2 regions of the Luteimonas sp. Soil_C_16 genome follow, and region 1 is predicted to be linked to the other one. Evidence: predicted binding sites of a transcription regulator. Region 1 holds the regulator's gene; the other holds the start of a gene.
The links. Region 1 encodes HrcA, which represses chaperone genes, less so after heat shock. Its sites were predicted from a motif close to TTNGCACTCNNNNNNNNNGAGTGCNAA; they were not measured.
Positions count from the first base shown of each region.

Region 2: a site for HrcA is predicted at 4,213-4,239, ahead of rpoH (RNA polymerase sigma factor RpoH). Genes of this name have one in related genera too.

Region 1 covers NZ_JBDGIS010000004.1:104,384-114,712, forward strand. Annotated here, with positions in the region: gene AC3A5T_RS09165 (GFA family protein) at 30-425, opposite strand; gene recN (DNA repair protein RecN) at 430-2,097, opposite strand; gene hrcA (heat-inducible transcriptional repressor HrcA) at 2,244-3,284, shown strand; gene grpE (nucleotide exchange factor GrpE) at 3,349-3,879, shown strand; gene dnaK (molecular chaperone DnaK) at 4,013-5,929, shown strand; gene dnaJ (molecular chaperone DnaJ) at 6,069-7,205, shown strand; gene AC3A5T_RS09195 (3-oxoacyl-ACP reductase) at 8,330-9,091, opposite strand; gene dapB (4-hydroxy-tetrahydrodipicolinate reductase) at 9,281-10,006, shown strand; gene carA (glutamine-hydrolyzing carbamoyl-phosphate synthase small subunit) at 10,158-10,329, shown strand, end outside.
Region 2 covers NZ_JBDGIS010000002.1:269,894-280,222, reverse strand. Annotated here, with positions in the region: gene AC3A5T_RS04995 (phytoene desaturase family protein) at 1-1,055, shown strand, start outside; gene glnE (bifunctional [glutamate--ammonia ligase]-adenylyl-L-tyrosine phosphorylase/[glutamate--ammonia-ligase] adenylyltransferase) at 1,275-4,052, shown strand; gene rpoH (RNA polymerase sigma factor RpoH) at 4,251-5,129, shown strand; gene zupT (zinc transporter ZupT) at 5,219-6,028, opposite strand; gene AC3A5T_RS04975 (NAD(P)/FAD-dependent oxidoreductase) at 6,105-7,418, opposite strand; gene AC3A5T_RS04970 (valine--tRNA ligase) at 7,545-10,329, opposite strand, start outside.

The DNA of each region.
Region 1 (10,329 bases):
CGGGCCGGCCGCCGCTCCGTGCGCGGTGGTCAGTATTCGTGGCGCATGTCCTCGCCGAGCGTCAGCCAGGCGTGCATGCGTTCTTCGTAATACGAGACGTCCGGAGCGGGAAATGTAGGATCGGCGAACGCGCCGACCGGAATCGCGACCAGGTCGGGCATCGCGTCCACGACGTAGAACACCGTCGATCCGCACTGCGGGCAGAACGATGCGCGCATGCGACCGCCGCTGTCGCCGATACGTATGTATTCGCCGTGCGTGCCGTGCACCTGCGTGGCCGCAGCCGGGAACCGTGCCTGCACGCCGAACGCGCTGCCAGTGCGACGCTGGCAGTCCAGGCAATGGCAGACGGATACGCGCACCGGCGCGCCGGACACGTCGATCCGCAACTGACCGCAGGCGCAACGGGCCGTGCGCGGGTCCATCGCGTCAGACCATGCCCTGCAGCAGCTTGCGGGCCGCGGCCCGCGCTTCCTTGCTGACGTCGACGCCGCCGAGCATGCGTGCGAGTTCCTCGGTGCGCTCGCCGGTATCGAGCAGGCTGACCCGGCTTTCGGTGGCGCCCTCGGCGCTGGATTTGTGCACGCGGTAATGCGTGTGGCCCTTCGAGGCCACCTGCGGCAGATGGGTCACGCACAGCACCTGACGGCTTTCGCCAAGTGCACGCAGCTTGCGGCCGACGATGTCGGCAACCGCGCCGCCGATGCCCGAATCGACTTCGTCGAACACCATCGTCGGCACGGCGTCGTGGCCGAGCGCGGCGACTTCGATCGCCAGCGAGATGCGTGACAGTTCGCCGCCGGACGCGACTTTGCGCAGCGCACGCGGCGGCTGACCGGCGTTGGCCGACACCATGAATTCCACGCGCTCGGCGCCCTGTGGATCGGGCCGCGTGGTCTCGACCGGTTCGATCGCGACCTCGAACACGCCGCCGCCCATGCCCAGCTCGTGGATCAATGCAGTGGTCGCGCTCGACAGCGCCTTGGCCGCCTTGCGGCGCGCCGCGCCCAGGCGGTCGGCGGCGGTGCGCCAGCGGCCCATCGCGGCTTCGATCTCGCCGTCGAGCTGTTTCAGGCGTTCGCCGGCGCCATCGAGTTGATCGCGTTCGCCGGCGAGGCGCGTCTGCACGTCGATGAGTTCTTCCGGCGTCACCCGATGCTTGCGCGCGAGTTCGTGCAGGCGGCCGAGGCGCTGTTCCAGCGTCTCCAACTGCTCGGGATCGATGTCCAGATCGTCGCGGACCTGGCCCAGCAGCAATGTGGCCTCGTCGAGCTGGATCGCGGCGGCGTCGAGCATCGCGTCGACCTCGCCCAGCCGCGGCTCGTGCGCGCGCATCCGCGCCAGATCGTGACGCAGCGCCTGCAGCGCCTGCGGCAGGCCGAGATCATCGTCGCCGCGCATGCGCTCGAGCGCCGCATCGCAGGTCTGGATCAGGCCGGCCGCGTTCGCGTGCCGGCGATGGCTGGCGAACAGATCGGCCACCGCATCGGCGGCGAGCGCTTCACCGTCGAGTTCGTCGAGCTGGTGCTGCAGCCAGTCGCGGCGCTCGGCGACATCGCCGATGCCGACCAGCGCATCGCGCTCTTCGTGCAGCGCACGCCAGGTCTGCGCGGTCGCGCGCACTTCGGTGAGTAGTGCGCCATTGCCGGCCTGGGCATCGAGCAGCGCGAGCTGGCTGCCGCGGGCGAGCAGGGCCTGGTGTTCGTGCTGGCCGTGGATCTCCACCAGATGCCCGGCCAGTTCGCCGAGCTGGGTGATCGTCGCCGGCCGGCCGTTGATCCAGGCACGCGAGCCGCCATCGGCGCGCAGGGTGCGGCGCAGCTGGCAGGTGTCACCATCATCGAGTTCATGTTCGCGCAGCCAGCGCAGCGCGGGCGCGGCATCGTCGAGCGTGAACTCGGCATGCAGTTCGGCGCGTTCGGCGCCATGGCGCACGATGCCGCTGTCGGCGCGTTGGCCCGACAGGAAGCCCAGCGCATCGACCAGCAGGGATTTGCCGGCGCCGGTTTCGCCTGAGATGACGGTCAGGCCGGCGCCGAACTCCAGATCCGACTGGCTGGCGACGGCGAAATTGCGGATGGCGAGATGGGTCAGCATGGGTGCGGATTGTGCCTTGAGGCGTTGCGGGCGAGTAGATCGGCGAGAGGATCTGCATTCGACGGTGCGCTGAATACCGCGCGTCCGTCTCACGGCCGGAGAATGCGGCGCTTGCATCGCCCACAGGCGCACCGTATACCGCCCGCATGTCATCCGATCCCCGCCACCCGCTCGATCCGCGCGCCAGACAGCTGTTGCGCACGCTGATCTCGCGGCACATCCAGGACGGCGGTCCGGTCGGATCGCAGACCCTGGCCCGGCATGCGGGCCTCGATGTCAGCGCGGCGACGATCCGCAACATCCTGTCGGATCTGGAAGACGCCGGTTTGCTGGCCTCGCCGCACACCTCCGCCGGCCGGGTGCCGACCGCGCAGGGATATCGCGTGTTCGTCGACTCGCTGCTGCAGGTCAAACCGCTGCGCGCGCAGGAGATGGAGCGGCTGCGGGGGGAGCTGGGCGGCGGCGGGCAGCAGTCGCTGCTCGGCAGCGCGTCGGAACTGGTGTCGGCGATGACCCACTTCGTCGGCGTCGTGTCCGTGCCGCGACGCGAGCAACTGGCCTTCCGGCACATCGACTTCGTGGCGCTCGATGGCCAGCGGGTCATGGCGATCATCATCTTCGCCGACCATGAAGTGCAGAACCGCATCCTCCAGACCCGCCGCAGCTTCGAGCCCGCGGAGCTGGAACGCGTAGCCAACTATCTCAACCAGCAGTTCGCCGGGCGCCCGCTGGGCGACATCCGCGCGGCGCTGGTGGAGGAGTTGCGCAACGCCCGCGACGAGATGGAGGCGCTGCTGTCGCAGACCATGGAACTCGCCGAACAGGCGCTGGTGCCCGGCGACGACGACATGCTGCTGGCCGGGCAGAACCGGCTGATCGGCGTGCAGGACCTGTCCGATCTCGACCGCCTGCGCGAACTGTTCGAGGCCTTCGCCCGCAAGCGCGAGATCCTGCAGCTGCTCGAACGCACGATCCGCGCGCCGGGCGTGCGCATCTTCATCGGTGAAGAAACCGGCCTGGCGCCGCTGGAAGGCATGTCGCTGGTGACCGCGCCCTATGGCGCCGGGGGCCGCACGCTGGGCGTGCTGGGCGTGATCGGGCCGACGCGCATGGCCTACGAGCGGGTGATCCCGGTGGTGCAGGCGACCGCGGCCGTGCTCGGCGCCGCGCTGCAGCCTGAACCTTGAATCGCCGAGGGGCGGCCCCATAGCTGGTGCCGTCGGCGGCCAGACGACCGCCCCGGAACCCGACATGACCCAGCAGCACGATTCGCAGTCCCCCGATTTCCACGAGACCGACGGCCCGGACGTGGCCTCGGTCGAGCAGCAACTGGCCGACCAGGTCGAGCGCCTGACCGGCGAGCTCGAACAGCTCCGCGCGCAGGTGCTGCTCGAACGCGCCGATCTCGAGAACCAGCGCAAGCGTCTGGCCCGTGAGGTCGAGAGCGCGCGCCGCTTCGCCAACGAGCGTCTGCTGGCCGCGCTGGTGCCGGTGTTCGATGCGCTGGAGGCCGGCCTCGCCAATGCCTCGGATACCGATCCGCTGCGCAGCGGCGTCGAGCTCACGCTGCGCGAGCTGACCAAGGCGACCGAGTCCAACGGTCTGGCCACGCTGGCGCCGGCGCCGGGCGACGTGTTCAACCCCGAGCACCACCAGGCGATGAGCATCGTCGAGGTGCCTGGCGTGGCGCCGGGCGCGGTGGCCCAGGTCTTCCAGAAGGGCTACCTGCTCAACGAGCGCCTGTTGCGGCCGGCCATGGTCGTCGTCGCCAAGGCTGACTGAACGTCCCGAGCCCCGGCCCGACCCCCAATTCCGATACGTCGCACCGCTTGAACGCTGTGTTGCGTGTCCCCAGATCACGGTCATCGACGGCCCCGGCCGTCACCCAGACACACATCTTTCAGAGGAAGCAGCAATGGCAAAGATCATCGGCATCGACCTCGGCACGACGAACTCGTGCGTGGCGATCATGGACGGCGGCAAGGCCAAGGTCATCGAGAACAGCGAGGGCGATCGCACCACGCCGTCGATCGTCGCCTACACCAAGGACGGCGAAGTGCTGGTGGGCGCGTCGGCCAAGCGTCAGGCCGTGACCAATCCCAACAACACCTTCTTCGCAGTCAAGCGTCTGATCGGCCGCAAGTTCAAGGATGCCGAGGTCCAGAAGGACATCGGCCTGGTGCCGTACAAGATCCTCGAGCACGACAATGGCGACGCCTGGGTGTCGACCAGCGACGGCAAGCGCCTGTCCGCGCAGGAAGTCTCCGCGCGCATCCTCGAGAAGATGAAGAAGACCGCCGAGGATTACCTGGGCGAGAAGGTCACCGAAGCCGTGATCACGGTGCCGGCCTACTTCAACGACAGCCAGCGCCAGGCGACCAAGGACGCCGGCCGCATCGCCGGTCTCGACGTCAAGCGCATCATCAACGAGCCGACCGCGGCCGCACTGGCCTATGGCCTCGACAAGTCCGGCGGCGACCGCAAGATCGCCGTGTACGACCTCGGCGGCGGCACCTTCGACGTGTCGATCATCGAGATCGCCGAAGTCGACGGCGAGAAGCAGTTCGAAGTGCTGGCCACCAACGGCGACACCTTCCTCGGCGGCGAAGACTTCGACGCGCGCGTCATCGATTACCTGGTCGAAGAGTTCAACAAGGACCAGGGCATCGACCTGCGCAAGGATCCGTTGGCGCTGCAGCGTCTGAAGGATGCGGCCGAGCGCGCGAAGATCGAGCTCTCCAGCTCGCAGCAGACCGAAGTGAACCTGCCGTACGTCACGGCCGATGCCTCGGGCCCGAAACACCTCAACATCAAGCTGACCCGCGCCAAGCTCGAGTCGCTGGTCGAAGAGCTCGTGCGCAAGACCATCGAGCCCTGCCGCACCGCGCTTAACGATGCCGGCCTGCGCGCGTCCGACATCAACGAGGTGATCCTCGTCGGTGGCCAGACCCGCATGCCCAAGGTGCAGGCGGCGGTCGCCGAGTTCTTCGGCAAGGAACCGCGCAAGGACGTGAACCCCGACGAGGCCGTGGCGATCGGCGCGGCGGTGCAGGGCGGCGTGCTGGCCGGTGACGTCAAGGACGTGCTGCTGCTCGACGTGACCCCGCTGAGCCTCGGCATCGAGACCCTGGGCGGTGTGTTCACCAAGATCATCGAGAAGAACACCACGATCCCGACCAAGGCCTCGCAGACGTTCTCCACCGCCGACGACAACCAGTCGGCCGTGACCGTGCACGTGCTGCAGGGCGAGCGCGAGCAGGCCCGCTTCAACAAGTCGCTGGCCCGCTTCGATCTCACCGGCATCGACGCCGCGCCGCGCGGCATGCCGCAGGTCGAGGTGTCGTTCGACATCGACGCCAACGGCATCCTCCACGTGTCGGCCAAGGACAAGAAGACCAATAAGGAACAGAAGGTCGAGATCAAGGCCGGTTCGGGCCTGTCGGACGACGAGATCGCCCGGATGGTCGCCGACGCCGAAGCGCACCGCGAAGACGACAAGAAGTTCCAGGAACTCGTCGGCGCGCGCAACCAGGCCGATGCGCTGGTGCACGCCACGCGCAGCGCGATCAAGGACAACGGCGACAAGGTGCCGGGCGACGTGATCGGCAACGCGGAAGCCGCGATCGCCGAAGTCGAAACCGCGATGAAGGGCGACGACAAGGCGCAGATCGAAGCCAAGTCCAAGCACCTCGAAGAGGTCGCGCAGCAGCTGTTCGCAGCCGCCGGCGCGGCCGGGCAGGGCGACGCCGGCGCGGCTTCGGGCGATGCGCGGAAGTCCGACGACGTCGTCGATGCCGAGTTCACCGAGGTCAAGGACGACGAGAAGAAGTAAGTCGGTACCGCCGCGGCCCCGCCGCGGCGTTTCGGCCGGAACCCCGGCATCGCGCGCGCTTGGGGCGCGGTGGTGTCGGGCGACCGGCTTCCGTTTTTAACGAGACCGTCGCCGCGACGGTCCCTGCGACCGGTTTTCCATGAGCAAACGCGATTACTACGAAGTGCTGGGCGTCACCCGCAGCGCGACCGAAGACGAACTGAAGAAGGCCTATCGCCGTTGCGCGATGAAGTATCACCCTGACCGCAATCCCGGCGACGCGAGTGCCGAGGCTGCGTTCAAGGAGTGCAAGGAGGCCTACGAGGTCCTGTCGGATGGCGGCAAGCGGCGCATGTACGACCAGCATGGACATGCCGCGTTCGAGCACGGCATGGGCGGCGGCAATGCCGGCCCGGGCTTCGGCGGCGGCGCCGACATGGGCGACATCTTCGGTGACATCTTCGGCAACATTTTCGGCGGGGGCGGCGGTCGCGGCGGTCCGCGTCGTGGCGCCGACATCGGTTACGTGATGGAGCTCGACCTCGAGGACGCAGTGGCCGGTGTCGAGAAGCGTGTTGAACTGCCGACGCTCGCCGGTTGCGACGACTGTGACGGCAGCGGCTCGGAAGACGGCAAGCGCGAGACCTGTTCGACCTGCGCCGGTCGCGGTCAGGTGCGGATGCAGCGGGGCATCTTCACGATGCAGCAGGCGTGCCCCCATTGCGGCGGCCAGGGGCAGATCATCGCCAACCCGTGCAAGACCTGCCACGGCGCCGGTCGCGTGGAGGAAGAGAAGGTGTTGTCGGTGAAGGTGCCTGCGGGCGTCGACACCGGCGACCGCATCCGTCTCGCCGGCGAGGGCGAGGCCGGTCCCGCCGGTTCGCCGCCGGGCGATCTGTACGTCGAAGTGCGCGTGCGACCGCATGCGATCTTCCTGCGCGACGGTGACGACCTGCATTGCGAAGTGCCGGTGCGGATCTCGCAGGCCGCGCTGGGGGACATCGTGCGCGTGCCCACGCTCGGCGGGGAAGCGGAGATCCGCGTGCCCGCCGAGACGCAGACCGGCAAGGTGTTCCGCCTGCGCGACAAGGGCGTCAAGTCGGTGCGCAGCCGCAGCCCCGGCGATCTGTACTGCAAGGTCGTCGTCGAGACGCCGGTCAATCTGACCAAGGAGCAGCGGGAGTTGCTGGCGCAGTTCGAGACCACCTTCACCGGTGAGAACGCACACCGGCACTCGCCGAAGTCCAGCACCTTCATGGACGGGGTGAAGGGCTTCTGGGATCGCATGACATCCTGAGTCCTGCGATTGTTCGATCGACCCGCCCGGCCCTGCGCCGGGCGTTGTCGTTTCTGCGGTCGACACAGGGTTTCCGGTAGCGGAGGCAGCTTCCCGGGTGTGCGGCGCAACATGCTGCGGTGATCCACAGAAGGTGTGGATCAACTGTCGACAAAGCTGTGGATAAGCAGCCCAAGTGCGCGTTTGCATTGGGCGACGGCACGCTGGTCATGTCGTCGCCACTGTGACGCCGCGCACATGGACCGGGCGCAGTGGCCGAGCGGCTCGATCCCGGCCGTGGCGGGCTTCGTGGCACAGGACCGCGCGAAAACGCTTGACGTCAGCGCCGGATGCGCCTAGCCGGTCTGCTGTCCACATCCGGTGTGGATGGACTGTGGGTCAAGGTGTGGATAAGCGTGTCGAACGGCGCCGTCTCCGGGCGCGGACATCGTGGTGATTTTCTGGTCAGGCGCGCGGTGCGGGCCTGTTTGCGTGCTTGACCTGCGCACGCGGTGGTGTAGTCGCGTGTGGTCGGCACCCTGCCAGTTCGCCGCCGGATCCCAGCGCTTCGCGTATGGGCGGAAAAGCTCGCCGGAATCGGGTCGGCTGACATCGATGGCGGTCGCCAATCGTCGCAGCGTACAGGCCCGTCGAAGGGATTGACCCGCGTGCATCCGTCGCGTAGCGACGCGGTTCTCCACAGCGCATGTGGACCGTCTGACGACAAGGTTGTGGATAAGCATCACGCGCTGCGCTGCGACGGCTCTGGAAAAACGTGGTGATTTGTTCGCCACCTGCCTGCACGTGTGCGGACACGGCGCTTGACCCGCGCACGCGCTTCGTCATCGCGGAGCGCGGTGCCCGATCGCACGCATGGCTCGACCGCATGCGAGATGGAGTCGCGCTTGACCGGCCCGCGACGACCGGCTAGCCGGCCGGTCATCCACAGTGCTTGTGGATGATTCGATGACAAGTCTGTGGGTAAGCGCCATGAAGCCGGCCATGGCGCAACGCGCACGACGCTGGTCATTGTTTGACCAGTGCAGCGAAGGGGGTTCAAGACGCCGCTTGACCCGCGCATCGTGATCCGCATGCGCAACGTGCGCGCGCCAAGCGCCGGTTCGAGATCGGCGCGGATGGAACACTCAGTCGCGTACGAGGCCACCGTCGACGACGAGGTTCTGCCCGGTGACCGCGCGCGACCACGGCGAGGCGAAGAACAGCACCGCGTCGGCGAACTCGGCCGGCGTGGTCACGCTGCGCAGTGGCGTATTCGCGGCGATGTAGTCGAACACCGCCTCGGGTGTCGCTGCGCTGGCGTCGGTGGTGCGCAGCAGGCCGCCGGACAGCATGTTGACAGTGATGCCGTCCGGGCCGAGATCGCCTGCGAGCGTGCGGGTCAACGAGAGCAGTGCGGCCTTCGCGGCCGTGTAGTCGTGATACGGCACCACCGGGTTCTGGAACAGGTTGGTGCCGATGTTGATGACGCGTCCGAAGGCGTGGGCGCGCATGCCCGGCAGTGCGGCCTGCACGGTGTTCAGCGCACCGCGCACGCTGCCTTCGAACTGCGTGGCGAATGCCGGCCAGTCGATCGTGTCGGCTTTCGCGCGTGCATCGCCGTCGAACGCGAAATCGACCAGCGCATTGTTGACGACGGTGGTGATGTCGGCACCGAAGTGTGCGCGCGCTTGCGCATGGAGCGCGTCGACCTGTACGCGGTCGGTGACGTCGGCCTGCAGCGCGATCGCACGCGTCCCGATCTGCGCGGCCAGCGCCTCGGCCGCCTCGCGGCTGCGCCGGTAGTTGACGATCACACGCGCACCTTCGCGGGCGAACGCAAGGGAGATCTCGCGGCCGAGGCCTCGGCCTGCGCCGGTGACGAGGACGATCTGTTCGAACAACTGCATGACGGGACTCGCGGCACGGGGGCCGTCAGCGTAGCGCCCGCCTGCGCGGACCGCCGAAGTCTTGCGCGCGACCGCTTCCCGTCGAAGCACGCGCCGCTAGAATGCGGACATGAGCATCCTTGGCCCGCAGTCCACTCCGTCCATCGTCCCGCAACGCGGGCGCCGCACCCGTGCCATGGAGCCGCGGGCATGAGCACGCGACCGCGGATTCTCGTGCACGGCGCGTCGGGTCGCATGGGCCAGGCGTTGCTGCGGCTGGCGGCGGGACGCGAGGATCTCGACATCGTCGCCGCGGTGTCGGGGCGCGCGCCGAAACAGCGGGTCATCGACGGCGTGCCGTATTTTGGTGCGTCCGAACTCGGCGGCGCGCCGACCTTCGACGTCGCCATCGATTTCAGTCTGCCGGGCGGGTTCGATCCGCTGCTCGCGCTGTGCCTCAAACGCGGCGCAGCGCTGGTCTCGGGCACCACCGGCCTCGATGACGCGCAACGCGCCGCTCTCGATGCGGCCGCGGCGACGATTCCGGTGCTCTGGGCATCGAACTTCAGTCTGGGTGTCGCGGTGCTCGAAGATCTGGTTGCGCGCGCGGCCGCGGTGCTGCCGGGCTGGGACTGCGACATCGTCGAGTCGCACCATATGCGCAAGCTCGATGCGCCATCGGGCACCGCACTGACGCTGGGCGAAGCCGCAGCGGGGCAGGGCGCGACGCCGCACTACGCCTCGATCCGCGCGGGCGACATCGTCGGCGAGCATCTGGTGCAGTTCACCAGCGTGGGCGAGCGCATCGAGCTGGTGCACCGGGCGACGAACCGCGACATTTTCGCCAGTGGCGCGCTGCACGTGGCGGCGCGTCTGGCCGGCCGTGCGCCGCGCCGTTACGCCATTGCCGACCTGCTGGGCGACGCTGCGGCCTGATTTCCGCGCCCGTATCACTGAACGCATCCGTCACATCGCTGGCGCGGGACGGGGTGCATCGGTACAATTCTCGCTCGCCTGAACCCCAAACCTCCGGACCGGTTTCCACCGCTCTGGCGGTTTCCTGCAACCTGACGTAGGCGAAGACCTCGTGACAGATTCCGCAATTCTCGTCCTTGAAGACGGCACCGTGTTCGAGGGCGTTTCCGTGGGCGCCCCCGGGCTTTCCGTCGGTGAAGTGGTGTTCAACACCGCGATGACCGGCTACCAGGAAGTGCTGAGCGATCCCTCGTACGCGCGCCAGTTGGTGACGCTGACCTATC
Region 2 (10,329 bases), on a different contig from region 1:
ACTGGTTCGAATGCGCACCGCTGAAGGCTGCGCTGGGCTGGGATTCGATCGTCGGCAATTTCGCCAGTCCCTACACGCCGGGCTCGGCCTACGTGCTGCTGCACCACGTGTTCGGCGAGGTCAACGGCAAGAGCGGCGTCTGGGGTCACGCGATCGGCGGCATGGGTGCGATCAGCGAGGCGATCGCGACCGAATGCCGCGCGCGTGGCGTGGTGATCGACACCGCTGCGGAGGTCGCGCAGGTGCTGGTAGAAGACGGTCGCGCGGTCGGTGTCGCACTCGCCGACGGACGCACATTGCGCGCCGGCGTGGTCGCGTCCAACCTCAATCCGAAGCTGCTCTACACGCGCCTGGTCGCACCCGAACATCTCGACGAGGACACCACCGCGCGCATCCGCCGCTACCGCTGCGGTTCCGGCACGTTCCGCATGAATGTCGCGCTGTCGGAACTGCCGGATTTCCGAGCAGCGCCGGGCACGACGCTGCAACCGCATCATCAGAGCGGCATCCTGATCGGCGATTCGCTCGGCTATTTCGAACGCGCGTACTTCGATGCGAAATCGCGCGAACACAATCCCGGCTGGGCGCGTGCGCCCGTCGTGGAACTGGTGATCTCGTCCACGCTCGACGACAGCCTCGCGCCGCCCGGCCAGCACGTCGCCAGCCTGTTCTGCCAGCACGTCAATCCGGTGATCGACGCCGCCGACGGCGGCTGGGACGCGCACCGGAACACGGTTGCAAAGTTGATGATCGACACGGTGGACGCGCAGGCGCCGAACTTCGCCCGCAGCGTGCTCGGCTATGACGCGCTGACGCCGCTCGATCTTGAGCGCCGGCTCGGTCTGATCGGCGGCGACATCTTCCACGGCGCGCTGGGCCCGGACCAGTTGTTCAGCGCACGGCCCGTGCTCGGGCAGGGGAACTATCGCGGCGCGCTGGGCGGCTTGTACCTGTGCGGCTCGGGCTCGCACCCGGGCGGCGGCGTCACCGGCCTACCCGGACGCAACGCCGCGCGCGAGATCCTGCGCGACCTGCGTCGCGGCCCTGCACCCTGAATACGGCCGATTTTTGAACCCGTCGGTATCGTTTTGCAATGCAGCGTGCAAAGCGGTAACGACTCTTTCACTATCGCCCTGCACCCGACGTGGGGGAGGGAGCAAGGCCCGCAACCGGTTTACCGGTCGCGGGCTTTTTTTTGCCTGATGTTTTTGCAGCCGCGTGGACACGCAATGTGCCCGGACGCGACATCCGCATCGCGATGCGACAATCCTCGGATGCCCGACGCCCCGTTGCCGCCCGAACTCGACGCCCAGATCGACCGCCTGATCGCGCGGCTGCCGGACACCATCCGCAGCGATGCCGATGCCATCGCGCGCATCCGCCCGGTCGCGCTCGCCAGCGATTTCGCGCTCGATGTGTTGCAGCGTCAGCCGGAGGTGCTCGCGCAACTTTTGGAAGACGACGCGCAACACGGCATCGCGTCACCGACGCTCGACGCAGGCAATCGCAGCGAATGGCCGGCATTGTTGCGTCGCTATCGCACAGCGTCTTCGGCGCGGCTGGTGTGGCGCGATGTGCATGGTCTCGACGATGTCGACGCGACGCTCGCCGGCAGCACGGCGCTGGCGGACACCTGCCTGACGCTTGCGCTCGACGCGCTGGAAGCCGAGTTCGCGCAGCGCTACGGCCAGGTGCGCGATGCCGAAGGCACCGTCGTACGACTGATCGTGTTCGGCCTCGGCAAGCTCGGTGGCGGGGAACTCAATTTCAGTTCCGACATCGATCTGATCTACGGCTTCGCGACCGCGGGCGAGAGCGATGGCGCGCGTGCGCTCGCGGCCGAGGACTACTTCACCCGGCTGGGCCAGCAGCTCGCGAAGCTGCTCGACGAGAACACCGCCGACGGTTTCAGCCATCGCGTCGATCTGCGTCTGCGTCCGTTCGGCAATGCCGGACGCATCGCGTTGAGCTTCGCGGCGATGGAACAGTACTTCCAGCACGAAGGCCGCGACTGGGAGCGTTACGCTTGGCAGAAGGCGCGGCCGGTCGCGGGCGACATCGAGGCCGGCGAGCGGTTCCTGTCGCAGCTGCGGCCCTTCATCTATCGCCGCTATCTCGATTACGGCGCGCTCGACGGCCTGCGCCAGATGAAGGCGATGATCGCGGCCGAGGTCGCGCGCAAGGAACTGTCCGACGACATCAAGCGCGGCGACGGTGGCATCCGCGAGATCGAATTCCTCGCCCAGGCCCTGCAGCTGATCCGCGGCGGCCGCGAGCCGGCGCTGCGCGATCGGCGCCTGCTGCCCACGCTCGAGGCCCTGCACGCGCACGCGCAGATCGATGCGGACACGCTGGCCTTGCTGCAACGCGCGTACCGCTTCCTGCGTCAGCTGGAGAACCGGCTGCAGATGCTGCGCGATGCGCAGACGCACAGGCTGCCCGCCGATCCGCTGGATCGTCTGCGGATCGCACGCGGCCTCGGATACGTCGACTGGGACGCGCTCGTCGACGCGCTGCGCGTTGTGCGCGCGTCGGTCGCACAGGAGTTCGACGCCCTGTTCGCCGTGCGCAGCCAGCAGCGGACGGTCGAGACGGACGACGATCTCGCCGGCTACTGGCGCGCGCTGCCCGAAGGCGGCGAGCGCGCGGTGCTCGACGCCGCCGGCTTTACCGACAGCGCCGAAGTCGACGCCGCGCTGCGCGATTTCGCGCGTTCGCCGAGCGTGCGCGATCTGTCCGACAGCGCACGCACGCGACTGGACCGGCTGATGCCGGTGCTGCTGCAGGCATCCGCGCCCGCGGACCGTCCGCTGCAGGCGATCCGCCGCCTGCTCGCCCTGCTGCACAACATCCTGCGACGCGCGAGTTATCTGGCTTTGCTCGACGAACGCCCGGCCGCGCTCGCGCGTCTGGTCGACGTGGTCACGCGCAGCGCCTTTCTCGCCGAACGGCTCGCCGCGCATCCGCTGCTGCTCGACGAACTGCTCGACACGCGCGACGAGGGCCCGCTGCTGCAGCGTGGCGAGATGGCCCAGTCCTGCGCGCGTGCGCTGCGGCAGCCGGATCTCGAAGCCGGCCTGCTGGATCTCAACGAGACCCGCCAGCAGCTGAGCTTCCGCATCGCGCTCGCGACACTCGACGGACGCCAGTCCGGACAGGACGCCACCCGCCAGCTCGCGTGGCTGGCCGACGCGGTGGTCGACACCGTACTCGCGCTGGCGATGCGCGATCTCGAATCCACGCATGGCGCGCTGCCCGACGCGCGGTTCGCGGTGATCGGCTACGGCAGCCTCGGCGGCGAAGAACTCGGCTTCGGTTCCGATCTCGACCTCGTGTTCCTCTACGACGCGCCCGCCGCTGCGCAGTCCACCGGTGCGCGCCCGCTCGATGCACAGCGCTGGGCCGCGCGGCTGGGGCAGAAGATCGTCGCGCTGCTGGGGACCGTCACCGGTGGCGGCCGCCTCTACGACGTCGACGTGCGCCTGCGCCCGGACGGCGGCAAGGGGCTGCTGGTCTCGTCGCTGGCCAGCTACGCCGAGTACCAGCGCGAGCGGGCCTGGACCTGGGAACACCAGGCGCTGGTGCGTGCACGCTTCGTGGCCGGGCATGACGATATGGCGGCCGCGTTCGAAGACGTCCGCCGCGACATCCTGGCGACGCCGCGTGATCCGGCGAAGCTGCACGAGGACGTGCTGTCGATGCGGCGGCGCATGCGCGCCGAGCTGGACCGCAGCGTCGGGGACCGCTTCGACCTCAAGCAGGGCAGGGGCGGCCTGGTCGATCTGGAATTCCTGCTGCAGTGCATCGTGCTGCGCGAGGCGGCGACGCGGCCCGCCTTGCTCGCACCGCGCGCAACGCCCCTGCTGCTGGAGGCGGCCGGTGCCGAAGGCGTGCTCGAGGCGGCCACGAGCGCGGGCCTGCGGGCCGCCCACGCGACGCTGCTCGAGTTGGGCCTGGGCTGCACGTTGGATCGGCGGACCCGGATCGTCGTCGAGACGCCCGAGCTCGATGCGGCGCGCGAGACGATCCGTTGCGCCGCCGACTGGACCTGAATACGGCGGTTTTCATGCGAGGTTGGCGGCCTGATCCGCAGACTTGCGTCCACGACGTTAAAGCACGGTCGGGGAATACCACAATCTCGACCGTGAACAGAAGTCAACGAAAATCCCGCCGTCGTTCTGTGAATGGAACGTTCGGGAACTCTTGTGCGTCTTAGCAGTCAGATGTATCGACTGCTAACATCCCTCCCCATGAGCACGCAGACCATGTCCCACGCCCTGGTTGCCAACAGCCTCCCGACCCTCAACCCGCTGGGTTCGCTGGATGCCTACATCGGCGCCGTGCACCAGATTCCGGTGCTGTCGGTCGAAGACGAGCAGGCACTCGCGCAGCGTTACCGCGACGACGACGATCTCGACGCCGCGCGCGAACTGGTGCACTCGCACCTGCGCTTCGTCGTGCACGTCGCCCGCGGCTACAACGGCTACGGCCTGCCGCTGGGCGATCTGATCCAGGAAGGCAACATCGGCCTGATGAAGGCGGTCAAGCGTTTCGATCCCGATGTGGGCGTGCGCCTGGTGAGCTTTGCTGTGCACTGGATCCGTGCCGAGATGCACGAGTTCATCCTGAAGAACTGGCGCATCGTGAAGGTCGCCACGACCAAGGCGCAGCGCAAGTTGTTCTTCAACCTGCGCAAGAGCAAGAAGCGCCTGGGCTGGCTCAACGCGAGCGAGGTCCGTGCGGTCGCTGCCGATCTGAACGTGTCCGAGCGCGAAGTGCTCGAGATGGAATCGCGCCTGTCCGGTCGCGACATCGGCTTCGACGCGCCCGCGGGCGAGGACGACGACAACGCGCCGCCGGCGCCGGTCGCCTATCTCGTCGCACAGGACGAAGATCCCGCGCAGGCCTACGAGCGTCGCGACAGCGAGGGCAGCAAGCTCGAGCTGCTGCGCGAAGGCATGGCCACGCTGGATGCGCGCTCGCGCGACATCATCAGCCGCCGCTGGCTCGACGACGAGCACAAGGTGACGCTGCAGGAACTGGCCGACGAGTACGGCGTGTCCGCCGAGCGCATCCGTCAGGTCGAAGCCAACGCGCTGAAGAAGATGAAGGCGCTGTTCGCCGCCTGATCGTCGGCGCGATCGCGAGATATGAAACGGCCCGCGCAAGCGGGCCGTTTCCGTTCGGGGTCTTCAGGCGCGCCAGGCGCGGCGCGCACTCACCACTTGAACAGCACCAGGCTGATCGCCAGTGCGGCCATGCCGGAGACGAGGCCGTAGACCGTCTCGTGTCCCTTGGCGTAGCGCTTGGCGGCGGGCAGCAGTTCGTCGAGAGCGAGGAACACCATGACGCCGGCGATCAGGCCGAAGACGACGCCGAACACCGGCTCGGACAGGAACGGCCGCAGTACCGCATAGCCGATCAGCGCGCCGATCGGTTCGGCCAGGCCCGACAGCAGGCAGGCGATGAAGGCGTAGAGCTTGTTGTTGGTGGCGAAGTACACCGGCACCGCGATCGCGATGCCTTCGGGGATGTTGTGGATCGCGATCGCGAATGCGAGCGGCAGGCCGACGCCCGGGTTTTCCAGCGTGGCGAAGAACGTCGCCAGGCCTTCGGGGAAATTGTGCGCGGTGATCGCGACCGCGGTCAGCAGGCCGACGCGCTTGATGTAACTGGTGTTGTGCTCGCGAAAGTAGGGATCGTCGACTTCCAGTCGCTCGTGCGGGTTGGGCACCAGTCGATCGATCGAGACGATGAAGAGCACGCCGCCGAGGAACGACAGCGTGCCCCAGGTGAAGCCGAGCTGCGCGCCGTAGGCATTGGTGAAGGCGAGGATCGACTTGTCGAGGATCTCGGTCAGCGACACGTAGACCATCGCGCCGGCGGCGAACGCCAGACCGAAGGACAGCAGGCGCGCGTTGGGCTGCTTGGAGAACAGCACCAGCAGGCTGCCGAGCCCGGTCGCCAGGCCGGCCGCGGTGGTGACCGCGAGCGCGATCCAGAAGTTGTGGGTCGAGATTTCGAGCATGCGCGGGAACGCCGGAACGTGGGAGGGAGCGACTCAGCCCGGCTGCAGATCCGGCGTGGGTGGGCGCGCGGCCATGCTAGCCGATGCGCGGGGCATCGGGTCCTTCACGATCCGGCGGTGTGACCGGCTCGGCATCGACGGGCGGGCCGAAGATGATCCGCGCCGCGCGCTGGTAGCTCCAGTACGCCATGGTCCAGTTGAGCAGCACGACCACGCGGTTGCGGAAGCCGATCAGGAAGAACACGTGGGCGATCAGCCAGAACCACCAGGCGAGCGCGCCCGACAGTTTCAGCCGGCCGAAATGGACGACCGCGGCCATGCGCCCGATCGTCGCGAGGTTGCCGAAGTCGCGGTAGGCGAACGGCGTCGTCGTCTGCCCACGCAGACGCGCGCGGATGCCGGCCGCGACGTGCCGGCCCATCTGCTTGGCGGCCGGCGCGACGCCCGGCACAGGCTGGCCCGCGCTCTGGATCGCGGCGAGATCGCCGGCGACGTAGATGTCGGGGTGGCCCGGCACGCGCAGATCGGGATCGACCTGCACGCGCCCCGCACGGTCGCGCGGCGCATCGAGCAGGGCGCCGAGCGGCGACGCCGCAACGCCCGCGGCCCAGATCACCGTCTTGGCGGCGACGCGCTGATCGCCGAGGCGGTAACCGTCGGCATCGATGTCGGCGACCGGCGTGCCGGTCTGCACCTCGACTCCGAGCTTCTGCAGCTGGCGACGCGCCTTGTCCGACAGATCGTCCGGGAACGACGACAGCACGCGCGGTCCGGCTTCGACCAGGCGCACCTTTGCCAGCGCCGGATCGATGTTGCGGAACTCGCTGCGCAGCGTGTGACGGGCGATCTCGGCCAGTGTGCCGGCGAGTTCGACGCCGGTCGGGCCACCGCCGACGACGGCGAAGCTGAGCCACGCGGCGCGCTTCTCGGGGTCCGTTTCGGCCTCGGCGCGCTCGAAGGCGAGCAGCAGCTTGCGCCGCAGCAGCAGCGCATCGTCGAGCGTCTTCAGCCCCGGCGCATACGCGGCCCAGTGGTCGTTGCCGAAGTAGGCATGGGTCGCGCCGGCGGCGAGCACCAGCGTGTCGAAGGCGAGGGCGGTGCCGTCGGCGAGCGCGAGCGTCTTCGCGGCGGTGTCGATGCCCTGCACTTCGGCCAGACGCACCTCGACGTTGTCCTGGCTGCGCAGGATGTGGCGCAGCGGCGCGGCGATGTCCGGCGCCGACAGGCCGGCCGTCGCCACCTGGTAGAGCAGCGGCTGGAACAGATGATGGTTGCCGCGATCGACGAGGGTGATGCGCACCGGATCGCGCGCCAGCGCACGCGTGGCCCAGAGACCGGCGAAACCGCCGCCGACGATGACGACATGAGGAGTGCGATCGGAACTGGGCATGTGATCGACGTGCGTGGTGGAGGCCGATTGTAGGCGGCCGCCCGGTAACGCTTCGTCAGGACGCGTGCTGCACGTGTACGTGTGCAGCAGTCAAACGCCGGCGCTTGCGTGCGCCGGCGTGATGTCTCAGAGCCGCGCGCGCTGCGCGGCGAGGGCGTCGTGCTGCGCGGTCCAGTCGACGAGACGCTGACGCTCCTGGTCGACGACGGCCGCCGGCACCTTGTCGCTGAACTTCGCGATCTTCGCCGCGCTCTTGTCCTTCTCCGACACCACGCGGGCGATTTCCTTGTCGAGGCGTGCGCGCTCGGCGTCCAGATCGACCAGACCTTCCAGCGGCACGAACAGCTTCACGTCGCCGACCAGACCGGTCGCGGCCGGCGGTGGATCGCCATCGACGCTGTCGATGCGCTCGAGCCGGTTGAGGAACTTCAGCTGCGACTCGAAACGCTGCAGACGTGCACGCGCGGCGTCGCTGCCGACCTGCACCAGCAGCGGCACCTGCTTGCCCGGCGACACGCCCAGTTCGCTGCGCACGCGACGCAGCGCGGTGACCATCTGCTTGAGCCATTCGATGTCGGTCGTCGCCTGCGCGCAGCGGGCGATCAGCGCACTGTCGGGCGCCGGGTAGGGCCGCAGCGAAATCGTCGCGTCCGTGATGCCGACGCGCGGCGCGACCTGGCGCCACAGTTCTTCGGTGACGAACGGAATCAGCGGATGCAGCAGGCGCAGCAGCGATTCGAGCACGTGCAGCAGCGTGTGACGGGTGCTGTCCGCAGCTGCGGCGTCGTCGCCGAGCAGCGCCGGCTTGGCGAGCTCGACGAACCAGTCGCAGAAGTCGTTCCATGCGAACTCGTACAGCGTCTGCGCGAGCAGGTCGAAGCGGTAGCTGGTGAAGTGTGCGCGCGCGTCATCGGCGGTCGTCGCCAGGCGCGCGAGGATCCACTTCTCGGCGTCGGTCGTCGGCTCGGGCGCACCCTCGGCGCTGAAGCCTTCGGTGTTCATCAGCACGAAACGCGTCGCGTTCCACAGCTTGTTGCAGAAATTCTTGTAGCCCTCGGCGCGGCCGAGATCGAACTTGATGTCGCGGCCCGGACCGGCCAGCGCGGCCATCGTGAAGCGCAGCGGGTCGGCGCCGTGGGCGATGATGCCGTCCGGAAACTCCTTGCGCGTCGCCTTCTCGATCTTCGGCGCGTCCTTGGGCTTCATCAGCCCGGTGGTGCGCTTGGCGACCAGGTCTTCGATGCTGATGCCGTCGATGATGTCGAGCGGATCGAGCACGTTGCCCTTCGACTTCGACATCTTCTGGCCGTCGCGGTCGCGCACGAGGCCGGTCATGTAGACATCACGGAACGGCACTTGGCCGGTCAGGTGATCGGTCAGCATGATCATCCGGGCGACCCAGAAGAAGATGATGTCGAAACCGGTGACCAGCACGCTCGACGGCACGAAGTGGTCGAAGCCGCGCTCGGCCATCGCCGCTTCGTCGGGCCAGCCCATCGTGTTGATCGGCCACAAACCCGACGAGAACCAGGTCTCGAGCACGTCGGTGTCCTGGGTCAGCACGACATCGGCGCCGAGTCCGCTGCGCGCACGCGCTTCGGCCTCGTCGCGGCCGACGTAGGGCTTGCCGTCGGCGTCGTACCACGCCGGAATGCGGTGGCCCCACCACAGCTGGCGGCTGATGCACCAGTCCTGGATGTTCTCCATCCAGTGGCGATAGGTGCTGGTCCAGTTCGGCGGGACGAATTTCACTTCGCCCGGCTTTCCATCGATACCGTCGACCAGATCCATGCCGCGCTTTGCGAAGCCGTCCATCGCGACGAACCACTGGTCGGTCAGGTAGGGCTCGATGACCTGGCCGGTGCGGTCGCCGCGCGGGACCTGCAAATTGTGCGGCTTGGTATCGACGAGGAAGCCGCCGGCTTCCAGATCGGCGAGCACGGCCTTGCGCGCATCAAAGCGATCGAGGCCACGGTACTGCTCGGGTGCGTTCTCGTTGACCGCGGCGTCAGGCGTGAACAGGTTGATCATCGGCAGGTCGTGACGCTGGCCGACCTGGTAATCGTTGAAGTCGTGCGCGGGCGTGACCTTGACCACGCCGGTACCGAACGCGCGGTCGACGTAGCCATCGCCGATGACCGGGACCCGGCGACCGGTCAGCGGCAGCACGACTGCCTTGCCGATCAGGTGCGCGTAGCGCGTGTCATCGGGATGCACCATCGCCGCGGTGTCGCCGAGCATGGTTTCCGGGCGCGTTGTCGCGACGACGAGATAGTCGCGCGTCTCGCGCAGCGTCTCGTTGCCGTCGGCGTCGACTTCGACGTGTTCGTAACTGGCGCCATCGGCGAGCGGATAGCGGATCGACCACAGCGAACCGTCTTCTTCTTCGCTGACAACTTCCAGATCCGAGATCGCGGTCTTGAGCACCGGGTCCCAGTTGACCAGGCGCTGGCCGCGATAGATCAGGCCTTCCTCGTGCAGACGCACGAAGGCTTCGACGACCGCCTGCGAGGGCAGCGGATCCATCGTGAAGGTCTTGCGCGACCAGTCACCCGACGCGCCGAGGCGACGCATCTGGCGTTCGATCGTGTCGCCGGACTGGCTCTTCCACTCCCACACCTTCTCGATGAAGCCGTCACGGCCCAGCGAGTCGCGGGTCTCGCCCTTGCCTTCGAGCGCGAGGTTGCGCGAGACCACCATCTCGGTCGCGATGCCGGCGTGGTCGGTGCCCATCTGCCACAACGTGCGATGCCCCAGCATGCGGTGATAGCGGATCAGCGCGTCCTGCAGCGTGTGCTGGAAGGCGTGGCCCATGTGCAGCGTGCCGGTGACGTTCGGCGGCGGCAGCAGGATCGTGTAGGCCGGGCCGTCGCCCTGCGGCTGGAAAACGCCGCTCTTCTCCCATTCCGCG